Regions from separate parts of the Vibrio sp. 704 genome, predicted to be linked through region 1. Evidence: predicted binding sites of a transcription regulator. Region 1 holds the regulator's gene; each other region holds the start of a gene.

Region 1 (5,709 bases):
TTACCAACCGAGGCTACGTCGACATCTTCGATGGTGGCCCAACGGTTGAGTGTGATCTGCGTAATATTGAGTCGGTACGTCATTCATTCCGCGCGCAAGTCAAAATCTCTGAACATTCCAGCACACAAGACTTCTTGATGTGTAATTCATCTTTCGAGAACTTCCGTGCGACAGTCACTAAGGCGGCGTATGACGCAGAGACACAGAGCGTAATGATCGCACCAGACGTTGCGGATGCACTTTCGGTTGAAGAAGGGGATTTCGTTCGCCTTCTTCCGCAGTAACAGACGACAGAATTTAAGGATAGAAACAATGACACATTGGATTGCAGGTGAATGGGTACAAGGTCAGGGTGAAGCATTTACGTCTCTGTCGCCGTACAACCAAGAAGTGATCTGGCAAGGCAAAGGTGCAACGGCAGAGCAGGTGAACCAGGCGGTATCTGCAGCGCGTGAAGCGTTTATTGACTGGAAAAAGCGCCCATTTTCAGAGCGTGAGGCAATCGTGTTGGCTTTTGCGGAGAAAGTAAAAGAGAACAGCGAAAAAATCGCCGAAGTGATTGCCAAAGAAACCGGTAAGCCGATTTGGGAAACGCGCACTGAAGCAGCAGCCATGGCAGGTAAAATTGCCATTTCGATTCGCGCTTATCATGACCGCACTGGTGAGGTGAGCCGTGAAGCAGCAGGCAACCAAATCGTATTGCGCCACCGCCCATTGGGCGTGATGGCGGTGTTTGGTCCTTACAACTTCCCAGGCCACCTACCAAATGGTCACATTGTGCCTGCGCTACTGGCTGGTAACACGGTAGTCTTCAAACCGTCTGAGCAAACGCCATGGACGGGTGAATTGGCAATGAAGCTATGGGAAGAAGCCGGTCTGCCGAAAGGCGTGATTAACCTTGTCCAAGGCGCGAAAGAAACTGGTATCGCCCTCGCTGACGCTAAAGGCATTGATGGCGTACTGTTTACGGGTAGCGCGAATACGGGGCATGTATTACACCGTCAATTTGCTGGTCAACCGGGCAAGATGCTCGCACTAGAAATGGGGGGTAATAACCCGATGGTGATCTCTGATAAATACGGTGATTTGGATGCCACGGTTTATACCATCATCCAGTCAGCGTTTATCAGTGCTGGGCAGCGTTGTACGTGTGCTCGTCGTTTGTATGTACCATTGGGTGAAAAAGGCGATGCGCTTATCACCAAGCTCGTTGAAGCGACACGCAATATTCGCGTAGACCAACCATTTGCAGAACCTGCGCCATTTATGGGACCGCAAATTTCGGTCGCGGCAGCCAAGTTTATTCTTGATGCACAAGCTAATCTACAGTCTCTTGGCGGTGAAAGCTTGATTGAAGCGAAAGCAGGAGAGGCGGCGTTTGTTTCTCCAGGCATCATTGATGTAACGAACATTGCTGAGTTACCAGATGAAGAGTACTTCGGCCCACTTCTGCAAGTGGTGCGCTACGAAGGATTAGACAAAGCCGTGGCGCTAGCAAACGATACGCGCTTTGGCTTATCTGCTGGTTTGGTTTCAACCGACGACCAAGAATGGGAATACTTCGTTGACCACATTCGTGCAGGTATCGTGAACCGTAACCGCCAGCTCACTGGTGCAAGCGGTGATGCGCCATTTGGTGGTCCGGGGGCGTCGGGTAACTTGCGCCCAAGCGCTTACTACGCAGCAGATTACTGTGCGTACCCAATGGCATCAATGGAAGGTCAAGAGACTGTCTTGCCTGCAACATTGAGTCCAGGTGTAGCGCTATAAGTTTTAATAATAGAGTCGCAACTATGCATTGCGGCTCACCTTGCCGGCGCATCATTTAGGTATGGGTTGTAGTGATCGTTGGCAGAACACGAAAAGTGAGCAAAGACTCGGAAAAGCGTGTTGACTGACTGGCATTTACCGTCACAGGTTGATGGTTGCTCGTTCATTATTCTGGACAACTTTTGTTGTGAACGAGCAGCCAACTTCCGCTTACCTTTAAACTCTACATCTCGTAACAAGGAGTCGTTATGACGCCCGATGTGTTATTTGAATCGCTATGGCAAGATTACATTCAACGTCTTTGCCCTTCGGCGGCTAAAGTGCATCAGCTGCTTCAAGAAGATGAGCCTCTGATTAATGATCATATAGCTTTACGTACCTTCAATATCGCGCCTCTTGGTATTGAAACTCTAGCTAAGCCATTTGTAGCTATTGGTTACAAGGCGTGTGGTGATTACGTTTTCGAAAGCAAAAAGCTGATTGCTAAGCACTATGAGCACCCAGATCCGAAGCAACCTAAAGTATTTATTAGTGAGCTAAAAGTTGAAGAGTGCTCGCCTGAGCTACAAGAGATTGTGAAAAATTTGGTGGCACAAGTCGATGCTGACAAGCTGAACGATAGCGCATTCTTACATGGTGGACGCTTGTGGGATTTAAGCTTTGCTGATTACCAAACGTTGGCTAAAGAAAGTGAGTACGCATCTTGGCTTGCGGCGCATGGTTACGGAGCAAACCACTTCACGGTGAGCGTTAACCAACTCAATGAATATGAAGAAGTGAAGCAGGTAAACGATCATCTGCGTACCGCTGGGTTTACCATTAATGAAAATGGTGGTGAAGTGAAGGGCACTCCTGAGGTGTTGCTAGAGCAGTCATCGACCATGGCAGATAAAGTAGCGGTTCGTTTTAGCGAAGGCACTGAAATTATCCCTGGCGGGTTTTATGAATTTGCTAAGCGCTATCCGATGGAAAATGGTGATTTGTACCCAGGTTTCGTGGCCGCTTCAGCTGACAAAATCTTTGAAAGTACGAATGGCTAAGTTTTAGGGTTAACCTGTTAAGCTTACTCATTAGTGTTCGCTGCACCCTATCTCATTTGGTCATGAGTAAATAAAAAGCCACCAATGTTGCCATTGGTGGCTTTTATAATTTTGTTCGTGTCACTCTAGTTCGAGATTAACGAGTACCGTAAACCACGATGGTTTTACCGTGAGCAGAGATTAGGTTCTGCTCTTCTAGCATCTTCAAGATACGACCCACTGTCTCACGAGAACAGCCAACAATTTGACCGATTTCTTGACGAGTGATCTTGATTTGCATGCCGTCTGGGTGAGTCATTGCGTCTGGTTGTTTTGCAAGGTTCAGAAGCGTCTGAGCGATACGACCAGTTACGTCTAGGAACGCCAGGTCACCTACTTTTTGGCTAGTTACTTGAAGACGACGAGCCATCTGCGCAGAAAGGCGCATTAGGATGTCTGGGTTTACTTGGATAAGCTGACGGAACTTCTTGAAAGAAATTTCAGCAACTTCACAAGGAGATTTAGCACGAACCCAAGCTGTGCGCTCTTGGTCTTCCTCGAATAGACCAAGTTCACCAATAAAGTCTCCTTGGTTTAGGTAAGAAAGGATCATCTCCTTACCTTCTTCGTCTTTGATAAGAACCGCAACAGAACCTTTAACGATGTAGTACAAAGTTTCTGCCTTTTCGCCCGCGTGAATTAGCGTGCTCTTTGAAGGGTACTTATGAATATGACAGTGTGAAAGAAACCACTCTAATGTTGGGTCGGTTTGAGGTTTACCTAGAACCATAATATCTCACTTCCTCTGCAGGGTACGCTTGCGCTATCCATATTTTAGCTAAGCCTGAATTAGGCCTACTAGAATAAGAGCACTTTTTATATGCTGCAAGCTCTCTTGTGTTTCGGTAAGAAATAGTATCCTTTTTCGAAAACGATTTCTTGATTTTAATCGTGCCATGATTGAGATTTTGTAAGCAAAACTGTGCACATGATCACGGTATGAAAAGTAAACATCTTCGCAGGCAGGTTTTTAGCCAATTTTCCCTGTTTCGATGAGCTGTTGTAGGATAGGCCGAACTATGAGCTCCATTGCAAAGCTCATCTTACCGCCGGGTACGACAATCGTGTTGTGGCGTGACATGAATGAGCCATCAATCATGGCCAGCAGATATGGGAAGTCGACATTCTTGATACCGCGTAGGCGAATCACTACAAAACTCTCATCCAAACTAGGGATGCCTTTTGCATTAAGTGGGTTGGAAGTATCAACGGTCGGTACGCGCTGGAAGTTGATGTGAGTACGAGAAAACTGCGGAGTGATATAGTTGAGGTAATCGTCCATGGATCGCACGATTGAGTCCATTACCGCTTCACGCGAATGGCCGCGATCGCGAGTGTCACGTACGAATTTTTGTATCCACTCTAAGTTCACAATCGGCACCATGCCGATTAAGAAATCCACATGTTGAGCAACATTAACATCGCCATCGACCACGCCACCATGTAACCCTTCATAAAACAGCACGTCGCTGTTTTCGGGTAAGTCTTGCCACGGTGTAAACGTGCCTGGCATTTGATTGTAGGGAACCGCTTCGTCAAACGTGTGCAGATAACGGCGCACGCTGCCAGTACCATCATGCCCGAACTTACGGAAAAACTCTTCTAATCCCGGGAAGTCATTAGCTTGTGGGCCAAAATAGCTAATGTGTCGACCTTGCTCGCGGGCTTTGCGAATTTCGATGTCCATTTCTGGGCGAGTAAAGCGATGGAAGCTATCGCCTTCAACCCATGCGGGTTTAACGTTCATCATATTGAACATTTTACGGAAGGCTTCAGATGTAGTGGTCGTGCCGGCACCGGACGAACCAGTAACCGCAATAATTGGGTGTTTCGCTGACATGACAAACCTTGTCGAAAATTACTTACCTGTAATGTGCAGTAGAGTTACTACTGCACGGTCGATATCCCACTATAGCACGTAACAATACCTTGTCATCGAGTGGGATACGGTAAAATGTGAAGGGTCTAAAATTTTGTTTTATGCTGAATATCGACGGTTTCGTGTAGCTCAGAGAACACGATAACCGCTTCACCTTTTTCCAATTGAGCTTTAACTTGATCAATTTTGTCTTGCAAAGAAACCTCGACGGTTCCGTAATCCGTTCCTTCGCGTAAGACGAATTCACGAATTAAGTTTTCCAATGTTTCCGGCGCAATGTCTTGCCATGGAATGACCATAAATACCTCTAACTTTTATGATGAGCGGCTAGTTTACTGCGTTCGTTGCTTGGATACAGCAGAAAGGTAATCTGCGGCGATACTTTCGTAATACGCGGGCAGCGCTTCCTCCAACCAAAACTTAGGTTTTAACGCCGTTCCTGTTAGGAAGCCAACATGGCCACCGTGTTCAAAGAGACGGTAATCAATGTTATCTGGCAAAACAAACTTCGGTATCACATCATCGGTCATGAACGGATCGTCTTTGGCATGGATGATCAGTGTGGGTAGCGTGATTTGCTGTAGTTTACTTAAGCCAGAACATTGATCGTAATAATCTTGTGCGTCTTTAAAACCGTGCAGTGGTGCCGTGATCAAATCATCGAATTCATACAATCGAGTGACACGTTTTATTGAGTTGTAGGACAGCGCAAGCTCGCCGTGCAATAGATGATGCTTTTGTAACGCGTTACGTTTCAGTGAAGAAAGCAGGTAACGGCGATACACTTTTGAAAAGCCTTGTTCTATACGGTTTGCACACGCCGCTAGGTCTAAAGGCGCTGAGATAATAGTCGCTGCATTCAAAATAGGGTGGTTTTTATACTGGGCTAAATAATTCGCCAACATGTTACCACCAAGAGAAATACCAACTGCAACTTTGGGATTATCAGGAAAACGTTGTTCAAGGTGCTCTAGGAAGTAA
Region 2 (5,709 bases), on a different contig from region 1:
CCAGAGAAAACACCATCCGCATTGCGGTAGTAAATTAAGTCTGGTGAGGCATCAATAAATGAACGCAGTAATGCGGTACGTTCTGCCAACTCTAATTGAGTACGTTCGCGTTGGAACACCTCATTTTCGAGGTCTTGCATCGCCTCTTCACGTGCTTCTTCCGCTTTAATACGCTCTTCAATTTCTTGGTTAAGCTTTTCAATGTTTTGTTGAAGTTGGTAATTCAGCTCTTGATCTCGCGAACGCATGTCCTTCAGTTTGGACACCAGCTTAGTTAAACGCTGGCGAGACTCTTCTAGTTGATCGACAACCACAGAGAGGAAGTAAACCGCCCAAGGGGTGATCAATAGACCAAAAAACACCGAACGGACAATGTCGATATCATCTACTCGCCCTTTGAGAGCTAAAGTAATCCCTACCTGCACCACAACAGCTAATGCCACCAGCGCAAGGGCTAGCAAAATAGAGAAGCGAACAATCCCCAGTTTGACTAGCAAGTCGACATAATACTGGGCGAGATTTTTCATGGGTTTCATTAACTACTCCATGGTGGTGGCTAGATAGCGCCATTCGATGATGAAAAACAGGTAAATGCACTCGACCTAACGCAATTTAGGTCTGTTTGATTAGTGAAAAACACACGGTGCGATCTGCTCTTGTGATACGAGATAAAAAGATAAACCAACGAGCGCACAGGCTTGTGTAAGTTTAACGTGTTTAATACGGTGATTTAAACAATCAGCTATCAACTTAGAGCAAGCGGTCACAAAGCGTTAGCAAGAACTGGGGTGAATACAAGTGCGATTACGTCCATCAGCTTTAGCTTGATATAACGCACTGTCAGCCATAGCGATGCCCATTTCGGGTTCATCACCATGCTGAGGAATGTAAGAGACCAGACCGATACTGACGGTAAGGCGTTCAGATGCTTCTGAACTGTCGTGTTCCATATCAAGCTGTAGAATTTTCTCATGAATACGCTGTGCTACGTTGCGCGCACCTTCCGTGGTGGTATTCGGCAAGATAAAACCAAACTCCTCGCCACCATAACGCGCAACACAATCCGAAGAACGATTGATGACTTGTGTAAACACGGTAGCAACACTGACTAACGCTTCATCACCTTGTTGGTGACCGTAACAGTCGTTGTAATCTTTGAAAAAGTCGATGTCACATAACATGATGGTGAGCGGCAGCTTTTCTCTAGCATGGTGGTACCACAATACCTGCAGTTGTTCATCGAAACGGCGTCGGTTCGATACTTGAGTTAAGCTATCCATAAAGCTCAATTTTTCTAACTCTAGGTTGGCTTTTTCCAACTTTTGTTCTGCAAGATAACGCTCAGAAATATCACGCGCCATGATCAGCACACCATTCGTTCCTGATGCTTTATCTTTAAAAGGCGATTTCACCACATCAAACCACGTACTTTTACCATCACTACTCACGACTTTATCTATGTATCGAACTGGCTCTAACTGGCGTAATGCTTCTAAGTCACTGTCTGCTAAGCGCGCGTACATCTCTTTAGGAATCACGTCTTGGAGGCGCTTACCTATCAAATCAGAAATTTTTGAAATTCCTAACGCCTTAACAAAAGGCTGATTACACGCTTGATAGACCATGTTCTCATTGAAAATACCAATAGAGTCCGGACTGGCATCCAGAATCGTTTGTAAGATAGTATCTCTTTGCGCTAGCGCCACCTCTGTATCTTTGCGACGCTCCATTTCATCTCGCAGATTCTGTTGCATCTTGTGCCATTCAGTCACGTCATGACTAATAGACAGCGTACCGATAAGCTCACCACTCGGCGAAACAAGAGAGTTTTGATTGACTTCCAGTAAGCAACTTCGACCTTGTGGATCCGTTGTCCATTTACGTTCGCTTTTTCTGGTCATCTCACCCAAGGTCTTGGATGCGCAAGCTTCTTCCCTTCGCCCTTGCCAGAATTGATCAAATGCTCGATTGGTCGTTAACAGATTGCCTTGGCGGTCTTGGGTACAAATCAGCTCTGAAAGTGAGTCTAATGCCGAACGTGCGATGATTAATTGTGCAAGTTCTTGTTGCTGCTCTTGGTGAGTGGCTTGATATGGCTGAGCATAAAGAATCCAAACTCGATGATTGCGCAATAAACTCTTTCTGCCTGACAGCTCCACTTTAATAGATTCACTATCAGATAGTCGCCAGTCAAAAGCCTGCTGACGAAAATGACTACTAGAGAAGCGATCGAGAAACTGCTCAAGCTCATGAATATCGAATAAAGCAGGATACAAATACCCCGTTCCCAAAGAGCGAATGCCTAATAACTGCATCGCAGCCTGGTTAGATAGCAAGAGCTGAGCATGGCTAGTGTCCACCACTATGACTGGATAGGGAGAATCCGTTACTAGTTGCTTAAGTGACGTCTGAAAGTGCAAATAGATCAGTGCTAACGCGCACACGCCTGCGATTAACAACAAGACGACATAGCCATAACCGCCTTGACCACCCCAAAGCCAATTGAGTAACTGATCCATCGTTTAAACCTTCAAAGAACACTGGTTAAAATATATCAGTTATTTATTGAGCGATCTGCTATTAATTCCGGTTTAGTATAGATAAAGGTATTCCCCGTAAGACTCCCTTGAGCACCATGAGCACTGAGATCTCGACCAATTTCCGTCATCGCTAGCCAACGGTTTTCACACCACAGAGGCGATAATAACGTGGGCCTCCTGGCTGCTGATGAAACGCGATGATAAATCACATCTGGTGGTGTCATACGAATCATTTCACTGGCGATCGCAACATATTCTTCTAATTCAGGGGCTTCTAGCTTTCCAGCACGCCAAGCTTTCGCCATGGTGCTACCTTCGACAATATGCAAGCCATGTAACTTGATGCCATCCGTTCCCACGGCCAACACTTTTTGCAGCGTTTCAATATTTTCGGCGCGGGTTTCTTTGGGTAAACCCACAATTAAGTGAGTACAAACCTTGATTCCGAGTGTTCGAGCACGCTTAGTGATTTCGGCATAACACTCAAAGTCATGACCACGATTGATACGTTTGAGGGTGTCGTTGTTGGCGGTTTGAAGACCTAGTTCTAGCCAAATTTCATAACCTTGCTGTACATAGCCCGACAGTAAATCCAATACCGCATCAGGGACGCAATCAGGACGCGTCCCCACACAAAGACCAACCATGTCTGCAGCCTTTAGTGCTTCCTCATACATGTTTTTGAGAACTTGTACTTCTGCATAGGTACTGGTGTAGGCCTGAAAATAAGCGAGATACTTCTTCGCTCTGTGAATTTCACCTGCGCGATCTTTTAACTGTTCGTGAATGCTTTTTATCTGGACTTCTTCATCTGCAAACGAAGCCACATTGCAAAATGTACATCCTCCCCGCCCAATCGTGCCATCGCGGTTAGGGCAACTAAATCCACCGTGCAATGTTAACTTATGAACCTTTTCACCGTATCGACGCTGAAGATCTTGGCCGATTGTATTGACCAACTCATGTAACTGCATAAATTCTCACCAACAATAAATCGTAATCAATCTCACTACGATCTGTGTAAATAAATTACATCCCTGCAAGAAAAAACACACAATATTAATCAATTCAAACACCCATCATGCAGGTCAAAATCAATAAACTTGCATAATTAAAGACAAAAATCGTTCATGTTGCGTAAATGTTAAACTAAAAATGCATAATTAAACGAAAAAATTGGGTCACAACGCCGACTTTTTCATTGCATTCTGAAGTGACAAAATTGTAGGATACTTACACAACCCCGTTATTTTTGTGACTTTTATTACAAAGCACACTGCGGGATTTGTCGGTGTTATCCCACTCCTACCTATATAAATCACTAGATAGTGATAATAAATAAAGGGATACCACCAAGGATTGTTTTTCTCGCAAAACTTTTCCTGCGAGATACGGAAAGGAATCAAGACCGGTCAACCTAGATCGGTGGCGATAATAAATATAAAGGACAAGACGTAATCAATAGTCTAGGTAGTATTTGCTGCCCGGTACTTTTGCGTCGACATTGAACTGGAAGGATGTATCTATGGTAGATAGAGAGCAAAATCCACAGGGTCTGTACACTCCGGAACTGGAGCATGACGCTTGTGGTATCGGTTTTGTTGCTCACCTTAAAAACCGTAAATCTCATGAAGTAGTGACTCAAGCATTGGATATGCTGGCTCGCATGGAACACCGTGGTGGTCAAGGTTGTGACCCATGCAGCGGTGACGGTGCGGGTATCTTGCTACAAAAACCTCATGAATTCCTATTAGAAGAAGCCGTTAAGCTAGGCATTAAACTGCCTTCGTTTGAAAAGTATGGTGTTGGTGTCGTTCTTTTCCCGAAAGACGAATACAAACGCGAACAATGCCGTGACATTCTAGAACGCAACGCACAGCGTCTAGACCTTGAAGTTATCGGCTACCGCGTATTACCAACCGACAACTCCATGATTGGTGCCGACCCTCTAAGCACAGAGCCTCAATTTGAGCACGTGTTTATCTCCGGCGGCCCTGGCATCACGCCTGAAGAGCTAGAACGCAAACTGTACGTACTTCGTAATTACACCGTACGCGTTTGCCTAGAAAGCGTTTCGAACATTGGTGACGACTTCTACATTAACTCCATGTCTTACAAGACATTAGTGTACAAAGGTCAGTTAACGACTGAGCAAGTACCTCAGTACTTCCTCGATCTGCAAAACCCGACCATGGTGACTGCACTGGCACTGGTACACTCTCGTTTCTCTACCAACACCTTCCCGAAATGGCGTCTTGCACAGCCTTTCCGTTACATTGCCCACAACGGCGAAATCAATACAGTTCGCGGTAACTTGAACTGGATGAAAGCCCGTGAAGCAATCCTAGAATCAGACCTGTTCACTCAGGCTGAAATCGACATGCTTCTTCCAATCTGTCAGGAAGGCAGCTCGGATTCATCTAACTTTGACATGGCACTTGAGCTCCTAGTTCTGTCTGGTCGTAGCCTGCCACACGCATTGATGATGATGATTCCTGAAGCATGGCAAGAAAACAAAAACATGGATCCTAAACGTCGCGCGTTCTATCAGTACCATGCGAACATCATGGAACCATGGGATGGCCCGGCTTCCGTATGTTTTACTGATGGTGTTCAAGTTGGTGCGACACTAGACCGTAACGGTTTGCGCCCTTCTCGCTACACAGTGACCAAAGATAACTTCCTAGTGATGGCATCTGAATCTGGTGTTGTGGATATAGAACCAGAAAACGTTGAGTTCCGTGGTCGCCTACAGCCAGGTCGTATCTTCGTTGCAGACCTAGAACAAGGTCGAATCATCTCTGATGAAGAAGTGAAAGACACCATCGCAACGGCACAGCCTTACGAGAAGTGGGTAGAAGAAAACCTACTGAGCTTGAAGAAGCTGCCAGATGCGAGCAACCAGTTCAGCCAACCTAAGCCAGAACACCTTCTACACCGCCAACAAGCGTTTGGCGTAAGCACTGAAGAAGTGAACGAAATCATCGTTCCAATGGCGAATGACGCGAAAGAACCATTATCAGCAATGGGTGCCGACTGGCCTCTTGCGGTTCTATCTCATCAATCTCAGCACCTTTCAAACTACTTCAAGCAGCTGTTTGCACAAGTAACTAACCCACCGATCGACCCGATCCGTGAGCGCATGGTTATGTCGCTGAACACTTACTTG
Region 3 (5,709 bases), on a different contig from region 1:
CGGTTTGTATGAAGCCGCGGATGAGGATTTTCTTCACTATAGAATTAGCCAAGTTCAATACTTAGGTGAGCGCTTACGTGAAGGCGGTATTCCGATTCAATACCCAACGGGTGGTCATGCGGTGTTTGTGGATGCCGCTAAGATTTTGCCACATATTCCAGCGGATCAGTTTCCTGCGCAGGTATTGTGTAATGTTTTGTACTTGGAAGCGGGTATTCGAGCAGTAGAGATAGGATCGTTGCTGCTTGGTCGAGATCCGGAAACGGGTAAACAAAAAGCGTCAGAGCTTGAGTTGATGCGTTTGACCATTCCACGTCGTGTCTACACAAACGATCATATGGATTACATTGCGGATGCGATTATCGAACTGAAAAATCGTGCACATGAGTTAAAAGGGCTCACTTTCGAGTACGAGCCACCAGTGCTGCGCCACTTTACTGCTCGATTTAAAGAGATCGATTAACTCAAGTTTAAATCTAGATAAGCAAAAGGCCGCGAGTTTCACGGCCTTTTTCGATTCGTTTATTTCTTAGCGTTACAGTTACGCTAACTCTAATGTGATGCGAACGAACTGGTCGTCTTGATACTGCACTTCATAATTGAAGGTACCACTGGCGTAAATGCTGCCAAGGAAAAGTGAGCGTTGACTCATTGGTCCGCGGAACAGCATCGAAATAGGAGCGATTAGGGCGTTATTATCATCGAAGTGCTGATTTAAGTTCTCAGAAAGCACACACAGCAAACAGCCGTGTTGGTCGTGAGATAAGTCGACGTCTTCCGGTCGCGATAATAACACGGTAGTCCCCAGTTTCTTCTCAATCTCGTTGATCAGCAGCAAGTAGCTATCTAGATCGGGTTGAGGATTTCTGGGTTTGTCTGCACCGACGCAGCGCTCGAGTAATTCTTCCAGATTTCCGTTCTCACCTTTTGCCTGCTGAGTCAAAGATTTTAACGGCTTTTTAATCAGCTTATAGCGATTACTCTTCAGTTTTGGTTTCAGCCATTTCTGAAGTAAGTCATTACGTTCTTTAAGGGAGAGGCCATGCGAGGACGCGTGAATTTTAAAGTGCAGGTGTAATAAAGCGTGAACCGCAAGCTCACTCAGAAGTTGGTTAGCATCTGTAGACTGTCTTGCCTGCTTAGAACTTTGCATTACACTCGAACAAAATTAGGGAAGAAGGATAATGGTGCCGAGAGAGGGACTCGAACCCTCACACCAAAGGCACTAGCACCTCATGCTAGCGTGTCTACCAATTTCACCATCTCGGCATCATGATGCTCTGAATACTCAGAGGCCTCGAAAGAAGCAACGCGAATTATAACCAAAATCCACCTGTTGGCGAGAGCAAAATGACGAATTTTGGCTCTTTCGAGTTTGATTGCATATTTATTGGTCACTTTTATGTTTTTTACCATCAACGCCTATCCTTATGCCCTTACTTTTATTAATGGTATGACGACAAAAGAGTACTTTTGCCTAAATTTTGAACGCTTGAACGTTTGCGTAAATAAATGTGATGAATATCTCTTTTTGTTGGCTATACTTGCGTCCCGTTTAAGCGGGAATTAGGGTTTAGTTGTTCAGGACCCTTACCCATACAAGCCGTCACATGGAGCAGGCCAAGCAACATGCTCGCCAGCAGTGAATGACCCCACGGACCGGACCAGCTACGTTCAATTGCTTGTATAAGGTAAAAATAAGATGTCGAACTATTCGTTCTGTCTACATTCTGGATCTAAAAGTGAGTTATCACTCGCTGCGTTGTCCCTTTCTTCTGCCAATTCCTTTGGCTCTTTTTTCTTTTTCAACGTTTAGTAGGTCCAGCTCATGAGTGTTCTATTTAGTCTATTTGGTATTGTTGCACTGCTAGGTTGTGCTTTCCTACTTTCTGAGGGTCGTTCTTCCATTAATTGGAAAACTGTATCTCGCGCCTTGATGCTACAAATGGGGTTTGCTGCTTTGGTGCTCTATTTCCCGTTGGGTCAAGCGGCGCTGGCGAGTTTAAGTAATGGTGTCGCGGGGCTACTCAGCTTTGCTGATGAAGGGATTAAATTCCTCTTTGGTGACCTCGCTTCTTCTGGCTTTATCTTCGCTATTCGTGTCCTTCCTATCATCATCTTCTTCAGTGCTCTTATCTCCGCCCTTTACTATTTGGGCATTATGCAAAAAGTGATTCAATTTATTGGCGGCGCTATCCAGAAGTTCTTGGGTACGAGTAAAGCAGAGTCTTTGGTTGCAACAGGGAACATCTTCTTATCTCAAGGCGAGTCACCACTTCTTATTCGTCCATTTCTTTCTAACATGACTCGCTCTGAACTGTTTGCTGTGATGGCTGGTGGTATGGCTTCAGTGGCGGGCAGTGTGCTTGGTGGTTATGCTGGTTTGGGTGTCGACCTCAAATACTTGATCGCGGCAAGCTTTATGGCAGCGCCAGGTAGTTTGATGATGGCAAAAATTATCGTTCCTGAGCGTCAAACGCCAAGCGATTACAACAATATTGAGCTAGATAAATCAGAAGAAAGCAACGTAATTGATGCGCTAGCAAGCGGTGCTATGGGCGGTATGAAAGTTGCTGTTGCTGTTGGTACCATGCTTATCGCTTTCGTGAGTGTTATCGCGATGGTGAACACGGGGCTAGAAAACTTGGGTGAGATACTTGGTTTCTCTGGCGTAACGCTACAAGCGATTTTTGGTTATTTGTTTGCACCTCTCGCATGGTTGATTGGTGTGCCAAGCCACGAAATCCTAGCTGCGGGTTCATACATTGGTCAGAAAGTGGTGATGAATGAGTTTGTTGCGTTTATCGATTTTGTGCAGCACAAAGCGACACTGTCTGAGCATACTCAAATTATTATCACTTTTGCGTTGTGTGGTTTTGCGAACATTGGCTCAATTGCGATTCAGTTGGGCTCTATCGGCGTGATGGCACCTGAGCGCCGCAAAGATGTTGCAAGTCTAGGCCTAAAAGCGGTTGCTGCTGGTACACTCGCTAACCTGATGAGTGCGTGCTTAGCGGGTATTTTTATCTCTCTCTAATTTAGATTGAAGATCCACACTAAAAACCCGCCTAAATGGCGGGTTTTGTTATTTCTAAGGCTTGGGCATTAAGCCGTAAGGTATCGATTTAAAAGCCTCTGGGTGCTCTTGATAAGTTGGCGCTTTATGTATCCCTTTCCAATCGAGCAGCATGATGGCTAGCACGTTACGGTGTTCGCCGTACTTGAGATCAAAGTTACCGTCGACCGACGGAATCATCCCTTTTTCTGCGTTGATTGCATGACGAATGGCTTGGCGGGTCTTCTTTACGACCGGATCATGGTCCAAGCCTGCTAACAAAAACGAAATGCCGACTTCCGCAATCACGTCTTCTTTGGCGCGCAGTAGGATAGTGTCGATGTTGTTGCGAAAGTAATCATAAATCCATTGGTGTTTCTTCTCGCTTACTCGCTCCTGATAATACTGTGAATCGGCAAAGATGATGTGCGTCATACCATAGAGTTTGTTCCAATACTGCTGAGCAGAAAGCATCTTATCTTTATCGTCGGGGTAGGTGTTCCGGAAGGTTTGAGTGAATTCCTCGACCACATCTTGCTCTCCTAGCTGACGAAGCCAGTAGACTTGGTTTGCAAGCTGAGCTGCCCATGCCTCTATCATCTCTTTGTCCGTAACGTAACGCGAGAAATCGTAGCGCCTAATAATTTTTCTCAGCGTTTTGTCTTGTTTATGTTGTAGGCCATATTCGTTTGCTCTTGCCATTGCGCCAAGCAAATCCACACCAAGATAAAGGTACTCAGGATGGTGTTTAGTCACGGTATAGCGTCGCTGCCCTCGTTCGGTTTCTTTCTCTTGATACGTGGTCAACCTTTGAGATGAATAGAGAATGATGTCTTCTGGTTCAACGACTTCATTAGCAAATTGGTTTAACCGGCTGGCTACTTGTGCCATGTCGGTCCAAATGGCAGCGTGATATTTCTCATCTAATGTTTGGCGGTACATGCGTAAGCCAAAATGGCCCTCTTTAAACGCCGGGAAAGTGAACAGTTCTTGTTCGTAGGTACTACGAATCAACTGCGCTGATTGAGTATTATCGAGAAGCGGTACGTCTTCCTGTGATGCCTGAGCAGCAAAGGTAAGTGAGCAAGAGAGTAAGACTGCTAAGCTAAGAGGTTTAATACGCATAAATCCATTCCCTATGAAGTCCTGAACCTAAACCTACCATCAATATTAATTGAGAATGTAAAAGCTGAGTCAATAGTTGAAAATTTGCCTAAAAGTCAGGTTGATACGTTCATCTTTGGTTTTCGCGGTTTTTGGTACGCAGTGCTTCCAGTGATGCTGAAGCTCGCCAGCCATAATCAGTAAGGAGCCATGAGAAAGCTCGTATTCAATCTCAGTTTTACAATGTAAATTTCTAAGCAAAAATCGACGTGTTTCACCTAAGTTCAAAGATGCGATAACAGGGTTTCTACCTAACTCTGGTTCATTATCTTGGTGCCAGCCCATTGAGTCTTGACCGTGTCGATATAAGTTAGCGAGAACAGAATTAAAAGTGACATCAGCAACTGATTCACAATGCACTTTCAGCTGAGTTAACTCAAGAGTCCAAGGGTGAGGCTGCATGGTTAAGCCTGAGTAAGTATATGCTGCATCACCGTGCCACGCTTGTAAGCGAGGTTGAAGTACTGACTTGCCGAATATAGTAATGTGTTCTTGGTGCCATGGCAGTGTCTTTCGAAGTTGGTCAAAGTAATTATCCGCCTCAAGATGGTTAAGAAAATGAGGATCATAATAAAGTTTTCCTCTTTCTACTTCTTGCCATAGATCGCCGCCAAATAAATCGCCTTGTTGATGCATCATCTCACACCTAAAACATAAAAGTTGTCAATCACTGTTACCTTTCTGATTATGATTGGTTATTCTTGTGATAATAAGAATTTTAACAATAAATAAAAAATCTCGTAGTTGTATACGAGTTGTGGGGAGAAAATGCGTTATTTACCCAGAAAGCGATGCTATTTTGCATTGTTCTTCCTCACCTTTTTCGCTTTGTGTATTGGGGTTATCGAGCTGTTAAATCGAAACCAGCAAGAGCTTCACAAAGAGCGAGTTCAAGTTGAGGCCAAAGAACAACTTTCCATTCTCCGTTCCAATTTGGAAGCGGTACTTATGGCGGATATCTACAAAGCCAGTACTTTAGCGACACTCATTACGTTACTTCCTAAAAACCAAGAAGAAGAATTGAGTATCGCCGCTCACCGAATCCTAAATAAAAGTAAACATATTACAATCATCGGTATCGCGAAAAATGATGTAATTAGTCACGTATTTCCACGCCAAGGTAATGAGCGCCTAATCGGCCTTGATTACCGCGCAGTGCCACAGCAGTGGGTACAGGTGCAAAAAGCCAAGGATGTACAAGAAATTTTCATCGCAGGGCCAGTGACTTTGATTCAAGGTGGCCGAGGTTTGATCGTGCGTGTGCCTGTTTTTCTTGATCCTCCAATGAATCAGGACTACTGGGGAGTGATCAGTGCGGTGATTGATTTCGATGCTCTGATGAGAGAAACCGGCGTAATTGATTTCTCGTATCGTTACCCTTTAATGATCCGTGGTTACGATAGCGGTGGCTCATTTGGTGATGCTTTCTTTGGCGCGCAAAGTGTAAATAGCATGGCATATGCAAAAGAGATGGTTCATTTTCCTTATGG

The links. Region 1 encodes CRP, which controls carbon source genes, mostly activating them, when cyclic AMP is high. Its sites were predicted from a motif close to TGTGANNNNNNTCACA; they were not measured.
Region 2: the regulator CRP is predicted to act here: its motif matches at 3,794-3,809, upstream of gltB (glutamate synthase large subunit).
Region 3: the regulator CRP is predicted to act here: its motif matches at 1,742-1,757, upstream of R7R24_RS12535 (NupC/NupG family nucleoside CNT transporter).

The regions. Positions count from the first base shown of each region.
Region 1 covers NZ_JAWOUH010000029.1:28,174-33,882, forward strand. The annotation lists gene astA (arginine N-succinyltransferase) at 1-284, shown strand, start outside; gene astD (succinylglutamate-semialdehyde dehydrogenase) at 313-1,770, shown strand; gene R7R24_RS22900 (DUF1338 domain-containing protein) at 2,019-2,810, shown strand; gene crp (cAMP-activated global transcriptional regulator CRP) at 2,947-3,579, opposite strand; gene R7R24_RS22910 (phosphoribulokinase) at 3,820-4,689, opposite strand; gene R7R24_RS22915 (YheU family protein) at 4,815-5,027, opposite strand; gene R7R24_RS22920 (hydrolase) at 5,061-5,709, opposite strand, start outside.
Region 2 covers NZ_JAWOUH010000010.1:95,987-101,695, reverse strand. The annotation lists gene arcB (aerobic respiration two-component sensor histidine kinase ArcB) at 1-536, opposite strand, end outside; gene R7R24_RS14820 (GGDEF domain-containing protein) at 774-2,519, opposite strand; gene R7R24_RS14815 (TIGR01212 family radical SAM protein) at 2,555-3,514, opposite strand; gene gltB (glutamate synthase large subunit) at 4,066-5,709, shown strand, end outside.
Region 3 covers NZ_JAWOUH010000007.1:132,079-137,787, reverse strand. The annotation lists gene R7R24_RS12550 (tryptophanase) at 1-463, shown strand, start outside; gene R7R24_RS12545 (DUF2913 family protein) at 542-1,153, opposite strand; tRNA gene R7R24_RS12540 (tRNA-Leu) at 1,186-1,269, opposite strand; gene R7R24_RS12535 (NupC/NupG family nucleoside CNT transporter) at 1,829-3,037, shown strand; gene R7R24_RS12530 (DUF3541 domain-containing protein) at 3,092-4,180, opposite strand; gene R7R24_RS12525 (alpha-ketoglutarate-dependent dioxygenase AlkB family protein) at 4,250-4,855, opposite strand; gene R7R24_RS12520 (diguanylate cyclase) at 4,988-5,709, shown strand, end outside.